DNA from 3 places in the Scandinavium sp. UTDF21-P1B genome. Region 2 is predicted to be linked to each of the others. Evidence: predicted binding sites of a transcription regulator. Region 2 holds the regulator's gene; each other region holds the start of a gene.
What was found. Region 2 encodes PurR, which represses purine synthesis genes. Its sites were predicted from a motif close to CANGCAAACGTTTGCNTG; they were not measured.
Positions count from the first base shown of each region.

Region 1: the regulator PurR is predicted to act here: its motif matches at 1,542-1,559, upstream of AB1287_RS15305 (NCS2 family protein).
Region 3: the regulator PurR is predicted to act here: its motif matches at 2,127-2,144, upstream of purE (5-(carboxyamino)imidazole ribonucleotide mutase).

Region 1 covers NZ_JBFLVD010000018.1:22,103-25,217, forward strand. The annotation lists gene glpK (glycerol kinase GlpK) at 1-1,313, shown strand, start outside; gene AB1287_RS15305 (NCS2 family protein) at 1,614-3,002, shown strand.
Region 2 covers NZ_JBFLVD010000010.1:120,790-123,904, reverse strand. The annotation lists gene AB1287_RS06235 (MFS transporter) at 1-796, opposite strand, end outside; gene AB1287_RS06230 (YnhF family membrane protein) at 967-1,056, opposite strand; gene purR (HTH-type transcriptional repressor PurR) at 1,350-2,375, shown strand; gene punR (DNA-binding transcriptional activator PunR) at 2,393-3,115, opposite strand, start outside.
Region 3 covers NZ_JBFLVD010000005.1:22,206-25,320, reverse strand. The annotation lists gene mnmH (tRNA 2-selenouridine(34) synthase MnmH) at 1-392, opposite strand, end outside; gene purK (5-(carboxyamino)imidazole ribonucleotide synthase) at 482-1,549, opposite strand; gene purE (5-(carboxyamino)imidazole ribonucleotide mutase) at 1,546-2,055, opposite strand; gene yedF (sulfurtransferase-like selenium metabolism protein YedF) at 2,220-2,453, opposite strand; gene yedE (selenium metabolism membrane protein YedE/FdhT) at 2,450-3,115, opposite strand, start outside.

The sequences.
Region 1 (3,115 bases), on a different contig from region 2:
TGGCGAAAGCCGATATCAGCTCCGACGAAGTGGCTGCCATCGGCATCACCAACCAGCGTGAAACCGCCATTGTCTGGGATAAAGAAACCGGCAAGCCGATTTATAACGCCATCGTCTGGCAGTGCCGTCGTACCGCTGATATCTGCGAGCAGCTCAAGCGTGATGGCATGGAAGAGTACGTGCGCAAAGCGACAGGTCTGGTGATCGACCCGTACTTCTCCGGTACCAAAGTGAAGTGGATACTCGACCACGTGGAAGGCGCTCGCGAGCGTGCCAAACGCGGTGAGCTGCTGTTCGGCACCGTCGACACATGGCTTATCTGGCGTATGACCCAGGGCCGCGTGCACGTTACTGACTACACCAACGCCTCGCGCACCATGCTGTTCAACATCCACGATCTCGACTGGGATGACAAAATGCTCGATGCGCTGGATATCCCGCGCGCCATGCTGCCGGACGTGCGCAAATCCTCCGAAGTCTATGGTCAGACCAACATCGGTGGTAAAGGCGGCACGCGTATTCCCATCGCCGGGATCGCCGGTGACCAGCAGGCGGCGCTGTTCGGCCAGCTGTGCGTTAAGGAAGGGATGGCGAAAAACACCTACGGCACCGGCTGCTTTATGCTGATGAACACCGGTGAAACGGCGGTGAAATCCGAGCATGGCCTGCTGACGACTATCGCCTGCGGTCCGGCCGGTGAAGTGAACTATGCGCTGGAAGGTGCGGTGTTCATGGCGGGCGCGTCCATTCAGTGGCTGCGCGACGAAATGAAGCTGATTAACGACGCGTTCGATTCCGAATATTTTGCTACCAAGGTGAACGACACCAACGGTGTGTACGTGGTTCCGGCCTTCACCGGTCTCGGCGCACCGTATTGGGATCCATACGCTCGCGGGGCAATCTTCGGCCTGACGCGTGGCGTGAACTCCAACCACATCATTCGTGCGACACTGGAATCCATCGCCTACCAGACGCGCGACGTGCTGGAAGCGATGCAGGCGGACTCGGGTATTCGACTGCACGCCCTGCGTGTGGACGGCGGCGCGGTTGCCAATAACTTCCTGATGCAGTTCCAGTCAGACATTCTCGGCACGCGCGTTGAGTGTCCGGAAGTGCGTGAAGTCACAGCGCTTGGCGCAGCGTATCTCGCCGGGCTGGCGGTTGGCTTCTGGCAGAATCTGGACGAGCTGAAGGAGAAAGCGGTGATTGAGCGTGAGTTCCGTCCGGGGATTGAAACCACCGAGCGCAACTACCGCTACAGCGGCTGGAAAAAAGCGGTTAAACGCGCGATGGCGTGGGAAGATCACGAGTAGCTGCAAGGGCTGAATGCCCGGTGGCGCTTGTGCTTACCGGGCCTGCAAAGCAGCACATCGCGTTGATATCGCAGGCCGGGCAAGCGTCAGCACCGCCCGGCTTTTTTATTAGCCAAACATCGACAGCATCAGTACAAAGCAGGTATAAGCCCTCAAAGCGGCGGCCCTTCGTCAGAACCTGAAAAAGCAGAATAAAGGACTGTAGGCTTATTCATCCTTAGTCTATTGAAGGCAACCGTTTGCTTTTGCCTGGCAGTCCGTTAAAATCCCCCCTTTTCCACCACGGGATTGCCTCTGAAAATGTCAGTGAACACCATCGAAGCTGAAAATGCGCAACCGATTGCGCAGAAAAATAACAGCGAGCTTATCTACCGTCTTGAAGACCGCCCACCGCTGCCACAGACGCTGTTTGCCGCCTTCCAGCACCTGCTGGCGATGTTTGTCGCGGTGATCACACCGGCGCTGCTGATTTGCCAGGCGCTCGGTTTACCGGCGCAGGATACGCAGCACATCATCAGCATGTCGCTGTTTGCTTCAGGCGTGGCGTCCATTATTCAGATCAAAGCCTGGGGGCCGGTGGGCTCCGGTCTGCTTTCCATTCAGGGCACCAGCTTTAACTTCGTCGCGCCGCTTATTATGGGTGGCACCGCGCTGAAAACCGGCGGTGCAGACGTACCGACGATGATGGCGGCGCTGTTCGGCACCCTGATGCTGGCGAGCTTCACCGAGATGGCGCTTTCCCGCGTGCTGCATCTGGCGCGCCGTATCATCACGCCGCTGGTGTCCGGCGTGGTGGTCATGATTATCGGCCTGTCGCTGATTCAGGTGGGGTTGACGTCTATCGGTGGTGGCTACGCCGCAATGGCCGATCACAGCTTCGGTGCGCCGAAAAACCTGCTGCTGGCGGGCATCGTGCTGGCCATTATCATTGTGCTGAACCGCCAGCGTAATCCGTACCTGCGCATCGCCTCGCTGGTGATCGCCATGGCAGCAGGCTATGCCGCCGCCTGGGTAATGGGTATGCTGCCGGAAACGGCGACGACCAACAGCCCGATGATAATGGTGCCGACGCCGCTCTATTATGGCCTCGGTATTGACTGGAACCTCCTGCTGCCGCTGATGCTGGTGTTTATGATCACCTCGCTGGAAACCATCGGCGACATTACCGCCACCTCCGACGTTTCCGAGCAGCCCGTCTCCGGCCCGGTCTATATGAAGCGCCTGAAAGGCGGCGTGCTGGCGAACGGCCTGAACTCCTGCGTTTCAGCCATCTTCAACACCTTCCCGAACTCCTGCTTCGGCCAGAACAACGGCGTGATCCAGCTGACCGGCGTTGCCAGCCGCTACGTGGGCTTTGTGGTGGCGCTGATGCTGATCGTACTCGGCCTGTTCCCGGCGGTGAGCGGCTTCGTGCAGCACATCCCTGAGCCCGTTCTTGGCGGCGCAACGCTGGTGATGTTTGGCACTATCGCCGCTTCCGGCGTGCGTATCGTTTCCCGCGAGCCGCTGAACCGTCGCGCAATCCTGATTATCGCGCTGTCGCTGGCCGTCGGCCTTGGCGTGTCTCAGCAGCCGATGATCCTGCAGTTCGCTCCGGACTGGCTGAAAAACCTGCTCTCCTCCGGCATCGCTGCGGGCGGTATTACCGCCATCATCCTGAACCTGGTCTTCCCGCCAGAGAAGAACTGACCTGCATCACGGCGGCGCTCTGCGGGCCGCCGTGAAACCTTCTTATACGAATCCCTCCTTGAGGATTGCGCACAAATCGTGCATAACTCCCTTATGTGCCCTTCACAGGATGG
Region 2 (3,115 bases):
TCACCGAGCGGTCAGCAAACTTACCACCCAGATAGTTACCGATGGAGAACCCAACGCCAATCAGCACCAGCATTGCCGTAACAAACAGCGGCGACGCTGAGGTAATGTTGTGCAGCACCGGTGCGATATAAGTGTAAAGCGTAAACATCGCGCCAGCGCCCAGAACGGTGGTTAACAGCGCAGATAAAACCTGGGGACGCATCAGCACGGACATTTCCTGCTTCACATTCGGACGTTCACCACCGGTGCCTTTTGGTAATGAGAACCACAGGCTCATCATCGCCACCACGCCCAGACCGGTCGTTGCCAGGAATGACATACGCCAGCCGATGGTTTCACCCAGCCAGGTCGCTGCCGGTACACCGCCGATATTGGCAATCGTCAGCCCCATAAACATGGTTGCCACCGCGCTCGCCTGCTTGTGTTTGGGCACCACGCTCGCGGCCACAACAGATCCCAGACCAAAGAAAGCACCGTGGTTAAGGCTGGTGATGATGCGAGAGAGCAATAATGTGGTGTAGTCCGGTGCAATAGCCGACAGCACGTTGCCGAGCGTAAAAATCGCCATCAGAAAGATAAGCGCATTGCGGCGAGCGCGATGTGACAGCAGCAGAGTCATTAACGGCGCGCCAACCATCACACCGATTGCGTAAGCGCTGATCAGCATGCCTGCTACGGGAATCGAAACATCCACGCCTTTAGCGATAACGGGCAATAGCCCCATGGGCGAGAACTCGGTAGTGCCGATAGCAAATGCGCCGATTGCCAACGCCAGCAGTGGAAAATTGATTTTCATGTTACGACTCCGGTTAACCCTTTCCAGTAAAGGGCACGACAACAGAAGTCAAAAGCATGACATCAATCACAAAAAAACAGAAGTAAACAAAATGGCAAAAGATTTTTGCTAATTTGGTAACAATCAGACGGGGGTGGTGATGGAGGAAGAGGACTCTCCCTCCGGATAAATCAGTGTAACACCGCAGTCAGCCCGGCGGCGACAATGAGTGCCAGAGCGATCACAGTGGTCATCAGAGAGAGCTTCAGGTCGGTACTCATCAATTATTCTCCTTTTTATCCCCACAACAAAAGTGAGCCTGCTCATTTTTGCACACTTCAGGCTGAAAATCTTCCAGGTTTTAGAGCCATAGCGATTTTTCTCTTCCCCTTTGCCTCAGAATCAGACAAAATTCCACGCTAATTTAAAAGCGTACCAGCCATTGACCCCCTCCTGTCGTCCTGTGTCGTATCCCGGCGTACCGCAATTCAAATGAATTGTGTTAAGGGTGTGTAAAGGCAAACGTTTACGTGCCGGTCATCAGGCGTAAGGAAAGGGTCTGGAGTGAGAACGAATGGCAACAATTAAAGATGTAGCGAAGCGCGCAAACGTTTCCACTACAACCGTGTCACATGTTATTAACAAGACGCGTTTTGTCGCAGAAGAAACACGCAACGCCGTGTGGGCGGCAATCAAAGAGCTGCACTACTCCCCAAGTGCCGTAGCGCGCAGCCTGAAGGTCAATCACACCAAAACTATTGGCCTGCTGGCCACCAGCAGTGAAGCGGCTTATTTTGCGGAAATCATTGAAGCCGTTGAAAAAAACTGTTTCGAAAAGGGTTATACCCTGATTCTTGGCAACGCCTGGAACAACCTGGAAAAACAGCGTGCTTATCTCTCTATGATGGCGCAAAAGCGCGTCGATGGCCTGTTGGTGATGTGTTCTGAATATCCGCAGCCGGTACTCGACATGCTGGAAGAGTATCGCCATATTCCGATGGTCGTGATGGACTGGGGTGAAGCCAAAGCCGACTTCACCGACTCGGTGATCGATAACGCTTTCCAGGGCGGCTATCTTGCCGGGCGCTACCTGGTCGAACGCGGCCACCGCGATATCGGCGTGATCCCAGGCCCAATGGAGCGCAACACCGGCGCTGGCCGTCTGGCCGGATTCATGAAAGCCATGGAAGAAGCGCAAATTACCGTGCCGGAAAACTGGATCGTTCAGGGCGACTTTGAACCGGAATCCGGCTACCGCGCCATGCAGCAGATGATTGCGCAACAGCCACGCCCTACCGCGGTCTTCTGTGGCGGTGACATCATGGCGATGGGCGCACTCTGTGCCGCCGATGAACACGGCCTTCGCGTGCCTCAGGATATTTCGGTGATCGGATATGACAACGTGCGCAACGCTCGCTTCTTCACCCCAGCGCTGACCACCATCCATCAGCCAAAGGATTCCCTTGGGGAAGCCGCCTTCGATATGCTGCTGGACCGAATCGTCAACAAGCGCGAAGAGTCACAGTCCATTGAGGTCCACCCACGCCTGATCGAGCGCCGTTCAGTGGCAGACGGCCCGTTCCGCGATTACCGCCGCTAATCTCTGTGCGGAGCCGGTCAATCCGGCTCCTGCAGCCACTCTTTATTTAGCGTTTCGCTGTCCCCAAGATACTCCAGCAGCCAGCTCAGGGCCGGGGACATATCATTTTGCTGCCACGTCAGGCAGCATGCCGCATCCGGGAACGGGTTCTCAAGATCCAATGCCACCCACTCGCCGCTATCGATGTAAGGCCGTGCAAAATGCGTTGGCACCATTCCGGCGCACAGCCCTGCCGAAAGGCACGTTGCAGAAGATTCCCAGTCCGGCACCACGATACGCTTCTGATTATCCAGCAGCCAGGTGATGCGCTTAGGCAAAGAGCGGGAGGTATCCTCGCGCACCAGAGAAGGCCAGTTGCGCAACACCTCGTCGCTCAGCGGTCCCGGCATTTGAGCCAGAGGATGTTGATTCGACACCACGCAGCTCCAGCTCAGCATGCCCATATCGCGAAACGCATAGCGTCCACCGACCGGAATCGCCTGCGTTGCCCCGATCGCCAGCTCAACTCGCCCGTCCGACAGTGCATCCCAGACGCCGTTGAACACTTCCTGGAAAACGCACAGCTCCACGTCCTGGAAATGACGGTAGAAATCGACAATCAGCTGCCGGGTACGCTCCGGGCGCACGATGTTATCCACGGCAATGGCCAGATTGCCACGCCATCCGTTAGCGATCTGTTGGCACTGCTGACGGGTGATCTGCATTTTTTTGATAACAGACCGCCCTTCCTTCAAAAACCA
Region 3 (3,115 bases), on a different contig from region 2:
GCGATGGCCGCCTGGCGCAGCGACTTATAGCCGCCGACGATCAGCGGCACGTCGATACCTGCTTCGCGCAGCCACGCTTGCGTAATATGCGAGCGCTGACCGCCGCGGGCGCAGCAGAGATAAGCTTCAGGATGTTGGTGAAACGCCTCCACCCAGCGCCCGATGCGCTGTTGGCGCTTCTCCCCCTTCACCAGAGAGTGACCGAGCTTGAGTGCAGCCTCGGCACTGTGACGCTTATAGCAGGTGCCGACTGCGGCGCGCTCTTCGTCGTTCATCAGCGGCAGGTTGATGGCTGCTGGCAGCGCACCCTGCTGAACTTCGACGGGGGCACGCACGTCGATGATGGGCGTTCCGGTACGCAAAATGGCGCGGAAATCCGTCCCATTAGTCATGGAAAAATCCTTAATGAAAAAGCATAGGGGGATTTTACGCGCGGAAGAGGAGGCCGGGGAAGGCGAAGATCAATCCCCGGCCAGAAAGGTTAAGCAAGTTTTGACTGCGCCCAGGTGATGCCGCTGGCGTATTCAGGCGGCAGCAGAGGAACAAGCGCTTCAAGCGTTGCACTCAGGCGGCCAGTGTCGCTGTCGTTGAGGTTCAGATGGCCGACCTTACGGCCTTCGCGCACCTCTTTGTCGTACCAGTGCAGGTGCACCAGCGGCAGCTTCAGCCAGTCATAGTTCAGGTCGGTACCAATCAGGTTGACCATCACAGAAGGGCTGTTCACCACCGGCGGCGGCAACGGCAGGCCGATTATGCCGCGCAGGTGCAGCTCGAACTGGCTGATTGATGCGCCATTTTGCGTCCAGTGCCCGCTGTTGTGCACGCGTGGGGCAAGCTCGTTAATCAGCAGGCCTGCCGGAGTGATGAAGCACTCCATCGCCATCACGCCAACATAGTTCAGCTCGTTCATGATTGCCGCCAGCATGGTTTCCGCCTGCGACTGCTGCTGAACATTCGCCTGAGGGAACGCTACGCTGACGCGCAGAATGCCGTTCTGGTGCAGGTTATGCGTCAGGGGATAAAACACCGTGCTGCCGTCGTGCGCACGAGCGCCAACCAGCGAAACTTCACCGCTGAAGTTGATGCCCTGTTCGACGATGCATTCGCCGTAGCACTCATCCGGCAGCTGATCCGTATCCCCGGCGCGCAGACGCCATTGCCCGCGGCCATCGTAACCGCCGGTGCGGCACTTAACGATAGCCAGTTCGCCCAGGCGATCGAACACGCCAGGCCATTCGGCTTTTTCTGCCAGCAATTGCCACGGGGCGGTCGCCAGCCCGAGTTTGTCAAACAGCTGCTTTTGCGTCAGGCGGTCGGCGATGACGGGAAAAACGTCGCGGTTCACAAACGCTTTATGCAGCGCCAGTTCACGGGTTAATGCGGTTTCCGGCCAGCGTTCGATTTCTGCGGTGATGACGCTTTGCTGAAAGGGAACCGCCTCCGGATCGGCTTCTAAGCCAACCGGCCACACGCTGATGCCCAGAGGTTCACCGGCCTGGCGCAGCATGCGGCCCAGCTGACCGTTGCCAAGAACGCAGACCTGCTTCATGCCGCACCCCTTGGGTCCGGGTTGTCCAGCACTTCGTCGGTCTGCGCTTTGCGCCAGTCCGCCAGGCGCTGATGCAGTTCAGCGTCATGGGTCGCCAGAATCTGCGCGGCCAGCAGAGCGGCGTTGGCTGCGCCTGCTTTACCGATTGCCAGCGTACCAACGGGAATGCCGCGTGGCATCTGAACGATGGAGTAGAGGCTGTCGACGCCGCTCAGGGTGGCGCTTTGCACAGGAACGCCCAGAACGGGCACCAGCGTTTTTGCGGCGATCATGCCCGGCAGATGCGCGGCACCGCCAGCCCCTGCGATGATGACCTGGTAACCTTTCTCTTCTGCCGTTTCGGCAAAGCTAAAGAGTTTGTCCGGCGTGCGGTGTGCAGAAACCACTTCCACGTGGTGCGGTACGTTCAGGGTATCGAGGATTTCAGCGGCAAACTGCATGGTCGCCCAGTCGCTTTTGGACCCCATTACGATGGCGATACGCGCCGGATTGTTGCGGGAAGACATGCGTCTTAAAACTCCTGTGGGTGTGGATCACACGGCATTGAAGGCCACAGAGAATAGCACGGAAAACCGGCAAGGAAAACGGTTGCGCGGATAAAGTCGGGGGGAGATATATGCCAGAGAAAAGCGGTAATTTGCCCCCGACTTTTACTCGCGGGGGCAAAAGACTACTTCTGAATCAGATAGCGAATGGTCGGGCCATCCTGTTGAATATCCAGGACGGTATAGCCGTGATTGGCGGCGTCGAGAGGAATGTTATTGATGGATTGCGGGCAGTCGCTGACCACCTCCAGGATCTCACCCTTCTTCAATGACGGCATCGCTTCCAGCGTGGCCACGGCAGGATACGGACAAGGTTCACCGACCATATCCAGACGGTAATCAGGAACGAGCGTTTTCATACGGCCTCCTGCTCATTGCGGGGGAGTGAAGTGCGACGGCGGAAGAAGCGTTTTTCCCAGACGATCACCAGCAGCAGCGCCAGTGCCAGCAGGCAGTAGGTTACCAGCAGTCCGCCGTAAGGGCCGAAGGTGTCCAGCAGATTGACTTTATCCCAGTGGGTGGCAAGCGGGGAGAGATCGTCCCAGTAATAGGCCAGCAGGGTGGAGCCAATCACGTTGCCCAGGCCCACCCACCAGTAGTGAACCTGCCCTTCAACCGCCCGGTACATCCATCCCGTTTCGCAGCCGCCCGCGAGAACAATACCAAAGCCGAACAGCAGTCCGCCCAGCACGGCATTCGGGCCCGCCCACATGATTTTCGGCTCCATGCCCAGCTGCACATAGCTAAAGATGCCAATGGCGCTGGCGGCCATGCCAAAAATAATCGCTTTCGCCATCGTGGTTCGTCCCGTGATCCACATATCACGGAACGCGGACGTAAAGCAGATCTGCGCACGTTCGATAAGCACCCCAAAGCCGATGCCGAACAGCATGGCGATGCCGAGTTTAGGATGACTGGATGCGGTCAGCAGCGCCCAGCCGATCATGCCGAAAAAGAAAATCACGCCAAGTCGAAAACGACGGCGGGCCTGATTCGGTTTTTGGGTTAACGGCGAAGCGGC